One region of the Exiguobacterium sp. s152 genome, then DNA from elsewhere that is predicted to be linked to it. Evidence: riboswitches for the same ligand, from Rfam matches in the RefSeq annotation. Region 1 holds a riboswitch; each other region holds the start of a gene.
The links. Region 1 has a riboswitch for S-adenosylmethionine ahead of mtnK (S-methyl-5-thioribose kinase). Riboswitches for the same ligand answer to the same signal wherever they lie in the genome.
Positions count from the first base shown of each region.

Region 2: it holds a riboswitch for S-adenosylmethionine, as region 1 does, so the genes downstream of both, KNP72_RS08525 (Na+/H+ antiporter NhaC family protein) here and mtnK (S-methyl-5-thioribose kinase) in region 1, are expected to answer to the same signal.
Region 3: it holds a riboswitch for S-adenosylmethionine, as region 1 does, so the genes downstream of both, KNP72_RS02375 (methionine ABC transporter ATP-binding protein) here and mtnK (S-methyl-5-thioribose kinase) in region 1, are expected to answer to the same signal.

Region 1 covers NZ_JACSLX010000007.1:1,749-5,024, forward strand. The annotation lists gene KNP72_RS11945 (2-hydroxy-3-keto-5-methylthiopentenyl-1-phosphate phosphatase) at 1-177, opposite strand, end outside; gene KNP72_RS11950 (2,3-diketo-5-methylthiopentyl-1-phosphate enolase) at 174-1,331, opposite strand; SAM riboswitch class I at 1,401-1,502, opposite strand; SAM riboswitch class I at 1,708-1,810, shown strand; gene mtnK (S-methyl-5-thioribose kinase) at 1,892-3,043, shown strand; gene mtnA (S-methyl-5-thioribose-1-phosphate isomerase) at 3,040-3,276, shown strand, end outside.
Region 2 covers NZ_JACSLX010000004.1:20,628-23,903, reverse strand. The annotation lists gene KNP72_RS08530 (TVP38/TMEM64 family protein) at 1-448, shown strand, start outside; gene KNP72_RS08525 (Na+/H+ antiporter NhaC family protein) at 476-1,777, opposite strand; SAM riboswitch class I at 1,830-1,925, opposite strand; gene KNP72_RS08520 (GGDEF domain-containing protein) at 2,022-3,276, opposite strand, start outside.
Region 3 covers NZ_JACSLX010000001.1:461,412-464,687, reverse strand. The annotation lists gene KNP72_RS02385 (PTS sugar transporter subunit IIC) at 1-452, opposite strand, end outside; gene KNP72_RS02380 (thioredoxin family protein) at 640-897, shown strand; SAM riboswitch class I at 1,351-1,456, shown strand; gene KNP72_RS02375 (methionine ABC transporter ATP-binding protein) at 1,534-2,562, shown strand; gene KNP72_RS02370 (methionine ABC transporter permease) at 2,552-3,214, shown strand; gene KNP72_RS02365 (MetQ/NlpA family ABC transporter substrate-binding protein) at 3,245-3,276, shown strand, end outside.

The DNA.
Region 1 (3,276 bases):
CGCGCTCGGCAATAGTTGAAACAGTTGACCGACGCCGGAGCGGATTGAAATCCGTTGTTCGAGGACCGCATCTTTCAACTCGACCCAAGCCGGCGGGGCGAACGCTTTCATCAAGGCGATGATATTGTCTTCCGCCGTGATCGTCCCGTCGAAGTCGCACAGGATATGGATCGTCATCGCGACGCCCACGCCTTTAACGCGGTATCGAGTTCGTCCGTCTGTCCTTCGGTGTGACCGAGGACGTGAGTGATGGCTTGGCGGAAAGCACGGGCCCCGGCGGCTGCACCGTCCGGGTGACCATGAATGCCACCGCCGGCGTTGATGACGACATCTGTCCCGAAATCACGAATGATATCGGCGACAAGCCCCGGATGAATCCCAGCTGACGGGACCGGTAAAATTGGTTTCGACCAATGCGGTTCGGCGCTCAAGTCACGAATCGCGAACGCCTCGTCCCGTGGTGTCGCGAGCGAACCGTACGGAGACGGGAAGAGCGTCAAATCGGCCCCGGCGAGGCGTGGGAGTTTACCGAGTAAGAGCGAATGACTGATGGACCCGGTCAAGGCGCCGGCAAAGGCCGGGTGAGCCAAAATCGGCACACGGATGTCTGGGTCGTTCGCAAGTTCGCGCAGTGCGTCAAGACCGTACGTATAGACGTTGAATAGAAGCGCCGTCGCACCGGCCTCAATCAGCCGGAGTGCCTGGTCGCGCAGAGCGAACACAGGACCGCTCAACGTGATGGCATAGAGGACACGCTTCCCGGTCGCCTCAAAGTGCGCTTGAATGACGGCCGCTCCGATGCGGGCCCGTTCGAGCGATGGGGTGAGCGGGTTGTCGTATAAAATTTCGTCGTCTTTGACGATATCGATGCCTCCGGCAAACTGATCGCGGAGTTGCTGCTCGAGAAACGCGAGGTCACGGCCGATGACACCTTTGAAGATGCTCATGACGAGCGGGCGATCATGGACACCGAGCAAATCGCGAATCCCTTCGACGCCGAACTTGGCGCCTTTGAAATGAGGCGCGAGCGTCTCGGGCAACGTCAAATCGATTAACCGGATTGAATCGTCGAGGGACAGTTTCCCGAACGTCGTCGTCAAGATGGATGAAAAGTCAGGGCTGACATTATGTAACGGGTAGCGGATCGTGAAGCGGCTCGTCGTATCCGTATGTGTGGTCGACACGACCTCACCCCGGTACGCCTGTAACTGCTCTTGCTCTAAGTGAGGCAGCTCCGTCCAAGTACCGACGGTCAGCTCGAGGGCGATTTTGTCGGCGACGGTCGCGACCGCGTCCGTTCGTTTGATTTCATATGTGGCAGTGATACTCATATGGTTCCTCCTTCCAGGCAAACAAAAAATGACCCCATGCCGAGGCAAGAGGTCATCATAAAAAATGAACTCTTATCTCTCAGCTTTCGCTGCAAGAATTAGCACCGTGCCATCTCTGGTCGGTTGCTGCGACATCATCGGGCTCGTCCCTCCGTCTGCTCTTGATAAGAATGTGATTTGAAGTTGTGAAATTTAATTGAATTTTTGCACAGAATCGTCACGTCGTCAATTCCTTTTTTTCCAAAAAAAATATTTTGGGGAGTTGTTTCCATATATGCACAAAAAAAGACGGAGGTGCACGGAGAAAATGACGTTGACAATTGTGACGTCAAGTCCGTAATATTCATCACATAAGTTCACCGAATCGAATAAACCACTCTTATCGCGAGTTGGCAGAGGGAATTGGCCCGATGACGCCGCAGCAACCGACCACTAGGCACGGTGCTACATCCACCAGACGAATGTCTGACAGATGAGAGGAACAACCATTTTGGCTGTGCCTCTTTCTCGCGGAGAAAGGGGCTTTTTTTGTGGGCAACTTACAGGAAGGGGAAAACATCATGTCATATCAACCATTTACAGAACAGACCGTCGTCGAGCACGTCCGTCAACTAGGATACTTGCAAGACGGAATCGCCGAGTGTGAGGAAATCGGGGACGGTAATTTGAATCTCGTGTTTCGGATTCGCCAAGGCGAACAGCGCCTAATCGTCAAACAGGCGCTCCCATACGCCAAAGTTGTCGGCGAGAGCTGGCCGCTTACGCTCGAACGGGCATGGATTGAACAGTTGGCACTCCGTGAGTTTGCGAACGTGGCGCCGCGTTTCGTCCCGGACGTCCTCGGCAGCGACCGGACGCTCGCCTACACGATTTTAGAAGATCTGTCTGATTATGAGATTGTCCGCACCGGTTATTTGAAGGGGGAGAGCTATCCGGAACTCGCGCGTCATGTCGGTGAATTTTTAGGAGAGACGCTGTTCGCGACGTCGGATTATGCGGCCGGACCAATTGCGAAGAAGCGGATTGAACGTGACTATTACAATCCGGAACTGTGTGACATCACCGAGAAGCTCATCTTCACCGACCCGTTCAAAGACGCAGAGTCGAACAACATCGAGGCGGCGCTTCGAGAAGATGTCGAACGCCTTTGGCAAGACCAGGCACTGAAGGTCGAGGTGACGAAACTGAAAGTCGGATTTGTCACGAAACATGAGGCGCTTCTGCACGGTGACCTACATACGGGCAGCATCTTCGCGACCCAACAAGAGACGAAAATCATCGATCCAGAGTTCGCATTTTACGGACCGTTCGGCTTCGACCTGGGCCAAATCATCGCCCATTTGACGCTGTCGACGTTCTATGACCCGTTCAAACGCTTCGAACGTTTCACAGACGTCTTGACGGTGTGGGAGACGTTTGAGAAGACGTTCCGGGCCAACTTTGAGCGCGCCGTCGAACCGTTCAACACGGACGGTTTTGTCGACGAGTTGTTGCGGACGATCTTCAGCGACACGATCGGCTACGCCGGTTGCGAACTCATTCGCCGTGCCGTCGGACTCGCCGGTGTCGCCGATCTCGAGACGTTGCCGGAAGCGACGCGGCTCGAACGAAAACGTGACGCGCTTGCCCTCGGGACGGCGCTCATCAAAGAACGCCACAGCGTCGAATCGATTGACGACTTGGTGACGCTTTTGTCGGGGGTGCGCGTATGACGGTCCAAAACATCCGCTTTAATTCGCAAACGGACGAACTCATCGTATTGGATCAGACGTTGTTGCCGCACGAAGAGCGTTACGTGACAATCGAGACGCTTGAACAGGCCGAACATGCCATCGAGACGCTCCAAGTCCGCGGCGCCCCGGCCATCGCTTATTTCGGAGCGTTCGTCCTCGCCAAAGAGGCGGGCCGGTTAATCGATGACCCGGACTTCACGCGTCGGCTCGAC
Region 2 (3,276 bases), on a different contig from region 1:
GCTCGGAACAATTCTTGTGTTTGTAGCTGTTCGCTACGTGTTCCGAAAGCCGATGACGCGGTGGCTCGAGAGACATAAGCAAGGCGTCTATTGGCTCGAACGCATCAAGCACATGAGTCCGGTCTCACTCGGGTTTCTGTACTCGCTCCCGTTTATTCCGGTCAGCTTGATCACATACTTACTCGCGCTCATTCAAATGCCGCTCCGTACGTTCATCATGGCGGCCGGGTTCGGCAAGTTGCTCGTCGTCTTGATTTTCTCTGTCATTGGCGACCAGTGGGAAGAGTTTATCCAAAGCCCGTTCCGATTATCGATGCTCGTCTTATTACTGATTGTCCTATGGGCCATCAGCCGTGGACTCGAAGAACTGCTTAAACGGCGTGCCTTCAGAAAACGGAACGAGCAGCTGAAACGTGAACTTGAAGCGAAACGACAAACGACCTTGTGAAGCGACTGCTTCACAAGGTCGTTTTCGTTAAGCGCGTTTTTTGAAACGCGGGAAGTTGAAGGCGATGGCCAATCCTCCGCAAATGAACAACAAGAACGGATAGAACATATACGGAACGAGCGCCGGTGACGCTGTGTTCGTCAGTTCGGCCGCAATGAGAAGCTGTGCCCCATAAGGCAACAGACCTTGGACCCCACACGAGAAGATATCGAGTACACTCGCTGACTTTTTACGTTCGATGTCATAATCGTCGGCGATGTTCGCGGCGAGCGGACCAGCCACGAGAATCGAAATCGTGTTGTTCGCCGTCGCGACGTTTGTCGCACTGACGAGCCCGGCGATGCTCCACTCCGCGCCGGCCCGTCTTTTAATTCGGGACGTGAGCGCGTCACGCAAGTACGTGAGTCCGCCGTTATGCGAGATGAGTCCGACGAGCCCACCCATGAGCAATGTCAGGAGTGAAATCTCGGCCATGCCCATCATGCCGTCCGCCATGGCGGTGACGCATGTGGTGACGGCTAGACTGCCGTCCAACAGACCGATGATGCCGGTCAGGGCGATGCCGCCGAGCAAGACGAGGATGACGTTCATTCCCGTCAAGGCGAGCACGATGACCGCAAGGTACGGAATCAGCTTATACCATTCAAACGCTGCCGGCTCGATGGTCGATTCACCGCTCGATAAGACGGCGAGCAAAATCGTTGTGATGACGGCTGCCGGCAAGACGATCCAAAAGTTAGTCCGGAACTTGTCGCGCATGTTCGTCCGTTGGGTGCGGACGGCTGCAATCGTCGTGTCCGAAATGAACGACAAGTTATCACCGAACATGGCACCGCCAACGACGGCCGCTGCTGCGATGGCGATATTGACGCCGCTCTCCTCATGGATGCCGAGGGCAATCGGCGCCAGTGCGGCAATCGTCCCGGTCGATGTGCCCATCGCCATTGAGATGAAGGCCGCGATGACGAACAGGCCGCTCAAGAGGAGCGAAGGCGGTAATAACGTCAATGCCGCATTGACGGTCGCATCAATCGCCCCGATTGCTTCGGCGACGCTTGAAAACGCGCCGGCGAGCAAGAAGATGAACACCATGATCAAGATGCTTGGGTTGCCGGCGCCTTGGGCGACACGTTCGACCGTCTGGGTGACGCTTCCTTTCGTCATCATCGCCGCGACGATGACGGCAATCAAGGCCGCAATCAAGACGGGAAATTTATAAAAATCGTCATAGTAGATGCCTGCCCCGATAAAGAAGACGAGGAAGACGAGTAAGGGCAAGAGCGCCCATTTGTTAGCTGTTGGTTGTTCCAATCGATTCACCTCATTCATAAAAATAAAAAGAGAGCCTTCTGAAAAAAGGCTCTCTCTACAAGAAACACTTTTTTCATCTTTCGAGCAGACCGCTCGCTGGATTTGGCACAGGTTACCCGCTGCCGAGACGTCATCGGGCCAGTCCCTCAGTCTCTCTTGATAAAAAAGTTGTGATATTTAGTTATAAGACACGTTCCCTAACGTACCTGTTTCAAATCTGCTTGTCAATAGCAACCCCCCACGCGATGCACGTGGGGGCGAGTCAGGACGTCAAAAAATTGTAATGGGCGACGCGGTTGCGTCCTGCGTACTTCCCGCCGACGTAAAGCGCTCGGTCGGCGTTGCGAATCGTATCGTCTAGTCGTTTGTCACCGAACGCTTGAATCGTATCGACGCCGATTGAGGCGGTCACTGGGATATCGATTCCGTCAACGTGGAATGGTTTGGTTTCGATTTGTTGACGGATGCGCTCGGCAATCTCGACGGCGGCTTCGACATCGCATCGGTTCAAAAGCAAGATGAACTCCTCGCCGCCATAACGGGCTGCGAAATCATCGGTGCGGAGCACTTGGCGGATGCGGCGACCAAACTCTTGGAGCACGCTGTCTCCGACTTGATGACCGTGCGTGTCGTTGATTTTTTTGAAGAAGTCGATATCGAGCATTGCGACGGAAATCGGGTACATCGAGCCGTCCGAGATTTGTTGAATCCCGTATTCATAAAAAGCCCGTGCATTGGCAAGCAACGTCAAGCTGTCCGTCCGGCTCTCGGTATAGAGGCGGTCGCGTTCATGACAACGACTGATCGTTCGATTGAACGATTTGAGCAGTTTGACAATCTCACGTTGAATGATGGGCGGATAGCCATAGACGTGCTCGCCGGTCATGACGAGCCACGTGCGGATGCCTTCGATTTCCTCGGAACGGACCGAGATGAAGCTATGATAGTCTTCATCGAACTCGTTCGATAACGGGGCGTCCCATTCAAAGCGCATCTCATACTCGACCGAGGCTTCGTTCGGATAGGTTGCATCGAGTAAATCAAAGACGACGTGGCGATCGATCGGCTGGCGCGTCTTTAAATCAAAGTAAAGTGTGCGATCGAACAGTTTGAACTCGACGAACCCTTCGTCGTACTCGTTGAGTCGTTCACATTGACTGAGGAACACCTCAATCGCTTGCGCCTCGCTTTGTGACAACGACACGGCTTCTTTTGCCTCATCATATTGTTCAATCAACGATTTGAAGGCGTCTTGCCGACCTTTCTGGATGATGAGCCGCTTAATAAAGAAGGTGAGTGCGGCGGCGATACTGCTGACGACAAGCAAGTTCGTCTCACGGAAGAGCGAGGCTGCTAAAATGAAGACGAGACTGACGATATACGTGTAAAACGCGATGTTTAGAAAGTCGCGGACCGGGATATCGACACGGAACCACCAACCGACTTGATACTTTTGTACGACCGTGTTTAAGATGATGGCCACAATCAAGCCGGCAAGCGGCAGAAACGAATCTTGG
Region 3 (3,276 bases), on a different contig from region 1:
GCGCCGATGCCTCCCGCGACGACGATGACCGTCATCGGCAAGACGAGTACCGTGTATGTCTTCAGGCGTGGCGACAACTGCATGACGAGGAACGTCGCGAGAGCGGCCGTCACACCGGCCGTGATGACGTCACCGATTCCGGCCATGAGGAACGCGCCTTCCTCGATGCGGATGGCGCCACTTCCGACCTGAGTCGCGATGCCGATCGTCCCGGCCTCGAGCGCCGATCGTCCGAACTGCATGGCGACAGCGACACCGATGATGACCGGTAAGAGGCGCATCGCAATCGTCGTCGCATCTAAGATGAACTGCAAGGACGGAAAATACGGCAAGATGGCTTTCGTTAATTCACCGAGCAAAGCGCTCGGGATGAGGGCGATGAGAATGGCAAGACTGAGGCCGTTCAAGACGTTCATTAAAAATTGTTTTCCGGTAAGCTTCTCTTCCGTCATTGGGGATTCACCTGTCCTTTTCTACTGGTTTGCTGTTATGTACAAAAGCGATAAAGTTAATGACCATACTATGCCTCTTTCTGCCGAGCGTCAACAAGAAATGTTGAAATGTTCAGAATTTTCCATTTGAGCACAACTTTTGAACCGATTGGCCCGGATTCATATACTTAGAAGAGAGGTGAGCAAAATGATGACAGACGGATTCTTATATATATACGCCCCAATGTGCGGTACATGCGCCGTGGCCGAGCGGATGCTCTCGGTCGTCGAGGCGGTCGACCCAGAATTGAAGATTGAAAAACGCGATGCCAACTTTATCCCGAACGAACTCGAGGCGTATCAGGTCATGAGCGTTCCGGCGCTATTGAAGCTGGAGAATGGCCAAGTTCGCGATCGTTTGTACGCATTTCAAAACGTCCAGCACGTCCTATCTTTCGTTAAGTGAGATAGGATGATTAGAATAATCTGAAAATTTTAAATAATCAGTTGACACAGAAAGTTCACGAATGATATATTCATTACAACATCTTACTTGAACACAACATAGGACGAGATTTTCCCGTCATCAAGACGTTTTCGAACAACCGCTGCATGAGCTTACGCGATTTCAGGTGGACCTTCCCTTCGATTGTCCCCCAAAAAAATCAAGCGTCGGGGCACCGGTCGCGTAATTGCATGGTCCGTTCGAAGACCGAGTGATGGTTGGGTAAAAATCCCCCATATAAGGATGAATGCTCTGATCGGGCAAAAGAGGTTCATCTATGGGTTGTCCTTCAGTGACTCAAGGTGCTACGTTCTGTGTCATCCTCGGATGGCACCTTTTTTTATTTTGCTGAAAAAAATAGTTTGACATGAAAATAATGTGTCGCTATGATAAAGCTAATCAAATACGCAACCACTCTTATCAAGAGAGGCTGAGGGACTGGCCCTATGACGCCCAGCAACCGCGGAGCAATCCGAAATGGTGCTAATTCCAGCAAGGTGTATACCTTGGAAGATGAGAGCAATCGTTGTCCGTACGATAAAGTACGCACGTTTGCTCAAACGTGCGTACTTTTTTTGTTGTCAGGAGGGAAATGGATTGATTCAATTACGCAATGTGGCCAAATGGTTCGACACGAAAAACGGTCGGGTCCAGGCGGTCGATGATGTGTCGCTTACGATCGAAAGCGGCGAAATTTTTGGAATAATCGGATATTCAGGGGCGGGGAAGTCGACGCTCATCCGTTTGCTCAACCGACTCGAGGCACCGTCAAGCGGTGAAATCGTGGTCGCCGGCAGCGAGCTGACGAAGCTCACGCCGAAGGAACTGCGCGGGGTACGTAAAAACGTCTCGATGGTGTTCCAACACTTCAACTTATTATGGTCGCGCACGGTCGCTGAGAACATCAGCTTCCCGCTCGAGCTCATCGGGGTACCGGCGAGCGAGCGCAAACGCCGCGTCCAAGAACTCGTCGAACTCGTTGGCCTCGCCGGACGAGAAGACAGCTATCCGTCACAACTATCAGGCGGCCAAAAGCAGCGAGTCGGGATAGCCCGTGCGCTCGCTACGAATCCAGAAGTGCTCCTCTGCGATGAAGCGACGAGCGCACTCGACCCGAAGACGACGGATTCGATTCTCGAACTGCTCGTCAGCATCAACAAGAAACTCGGTTTGACAATCGTCCTCATCACCCATGAGATGCACGTCATCCAAAAGATTTGTCACCGTGTCGCCGTCATGGAGGCCGGAAAGGTCGTCGAGACCGGGCAAGTCGCCGACGTGTTCCAACACCCGGAACAGCCGATCACGAAAGAGTTCGTCAAACAGATCGGCGCGGTCGAAGACATGTCGCTCACGTTCGAACATTTGAAAGCTCGTTATCCGAGCGGTCAAATCGTCAAGCTCAAATTCTTGAACGAGACGGCCGAACAACCGATCCTGTCGGAAGTGTTGAAGCAGCATGACATCGGCTTCAACATCATCGGCGGAAACGTGACGCAGTCACAAGTCGGTGCCCTCGGGACATTATTCATCCAATTGATCGGAGAGCCGGCTGAAGTCGAGCGGGCCATCGCCTCAATCCGATCACAGGCAGTGGAAGTGGAGGTAGAAAGCGATGTTTCCTAATGTAGATTGGCAAGTCATGTTAGAACAGACGTGGGAGACGCTCTATATGACGCTCGTCGCCGGAGCCGCGACGTTCGTCATCGGTCTCGCCCTCGGGATGCTGTTATATGTCACGAACGAGCCGCTCATGATGAAGAACCGTCCGATTTACACGGTAATCAGCGCGGTCGTCAACATCTTCCGGTCAATCCCGTTCATCATTTTGATTATCTTGCTCATCCCGTTCACGTTACTCGTCGTCGGGACGATGCTCGGGTCAACGGCAGCACTGCCGGCACTTATCATCGGTGCGGCCCCGTTCTATGCGCGGATGGTCGAGCTCGCGCTTCGCGAAGTCGACCGCGGCGTCATCGAGGCGGCTGAGTCGATGGGTGCGACAAAATGGCAGATTGTCTATAAAGTGTTGTTCCCAGAAGCATTGCCGGCCATCGTGTCAGGCATCACGGTCACGATCGTCGCGATCGTCGGTTACACGGCGATGGCAGGGGTCGTCGGCGGTGGAGGACTCGGGAACTTGGCGTTCCTCGAAGGATTCCAGCGTTCACAAAGTGACGTCACGTTCGTCGCGACCGTATTAATCTTGGTCATCGTCTTCGTCATTCAATTCATCGGCGATCGACTCGTATCTGTAATCGATAAGCGTTCCGCTTAATCTAAATAGAAAATTTGGAGGGGTTTTATAATGAAATCATGGAAAACAGTACTCGGTTTAAC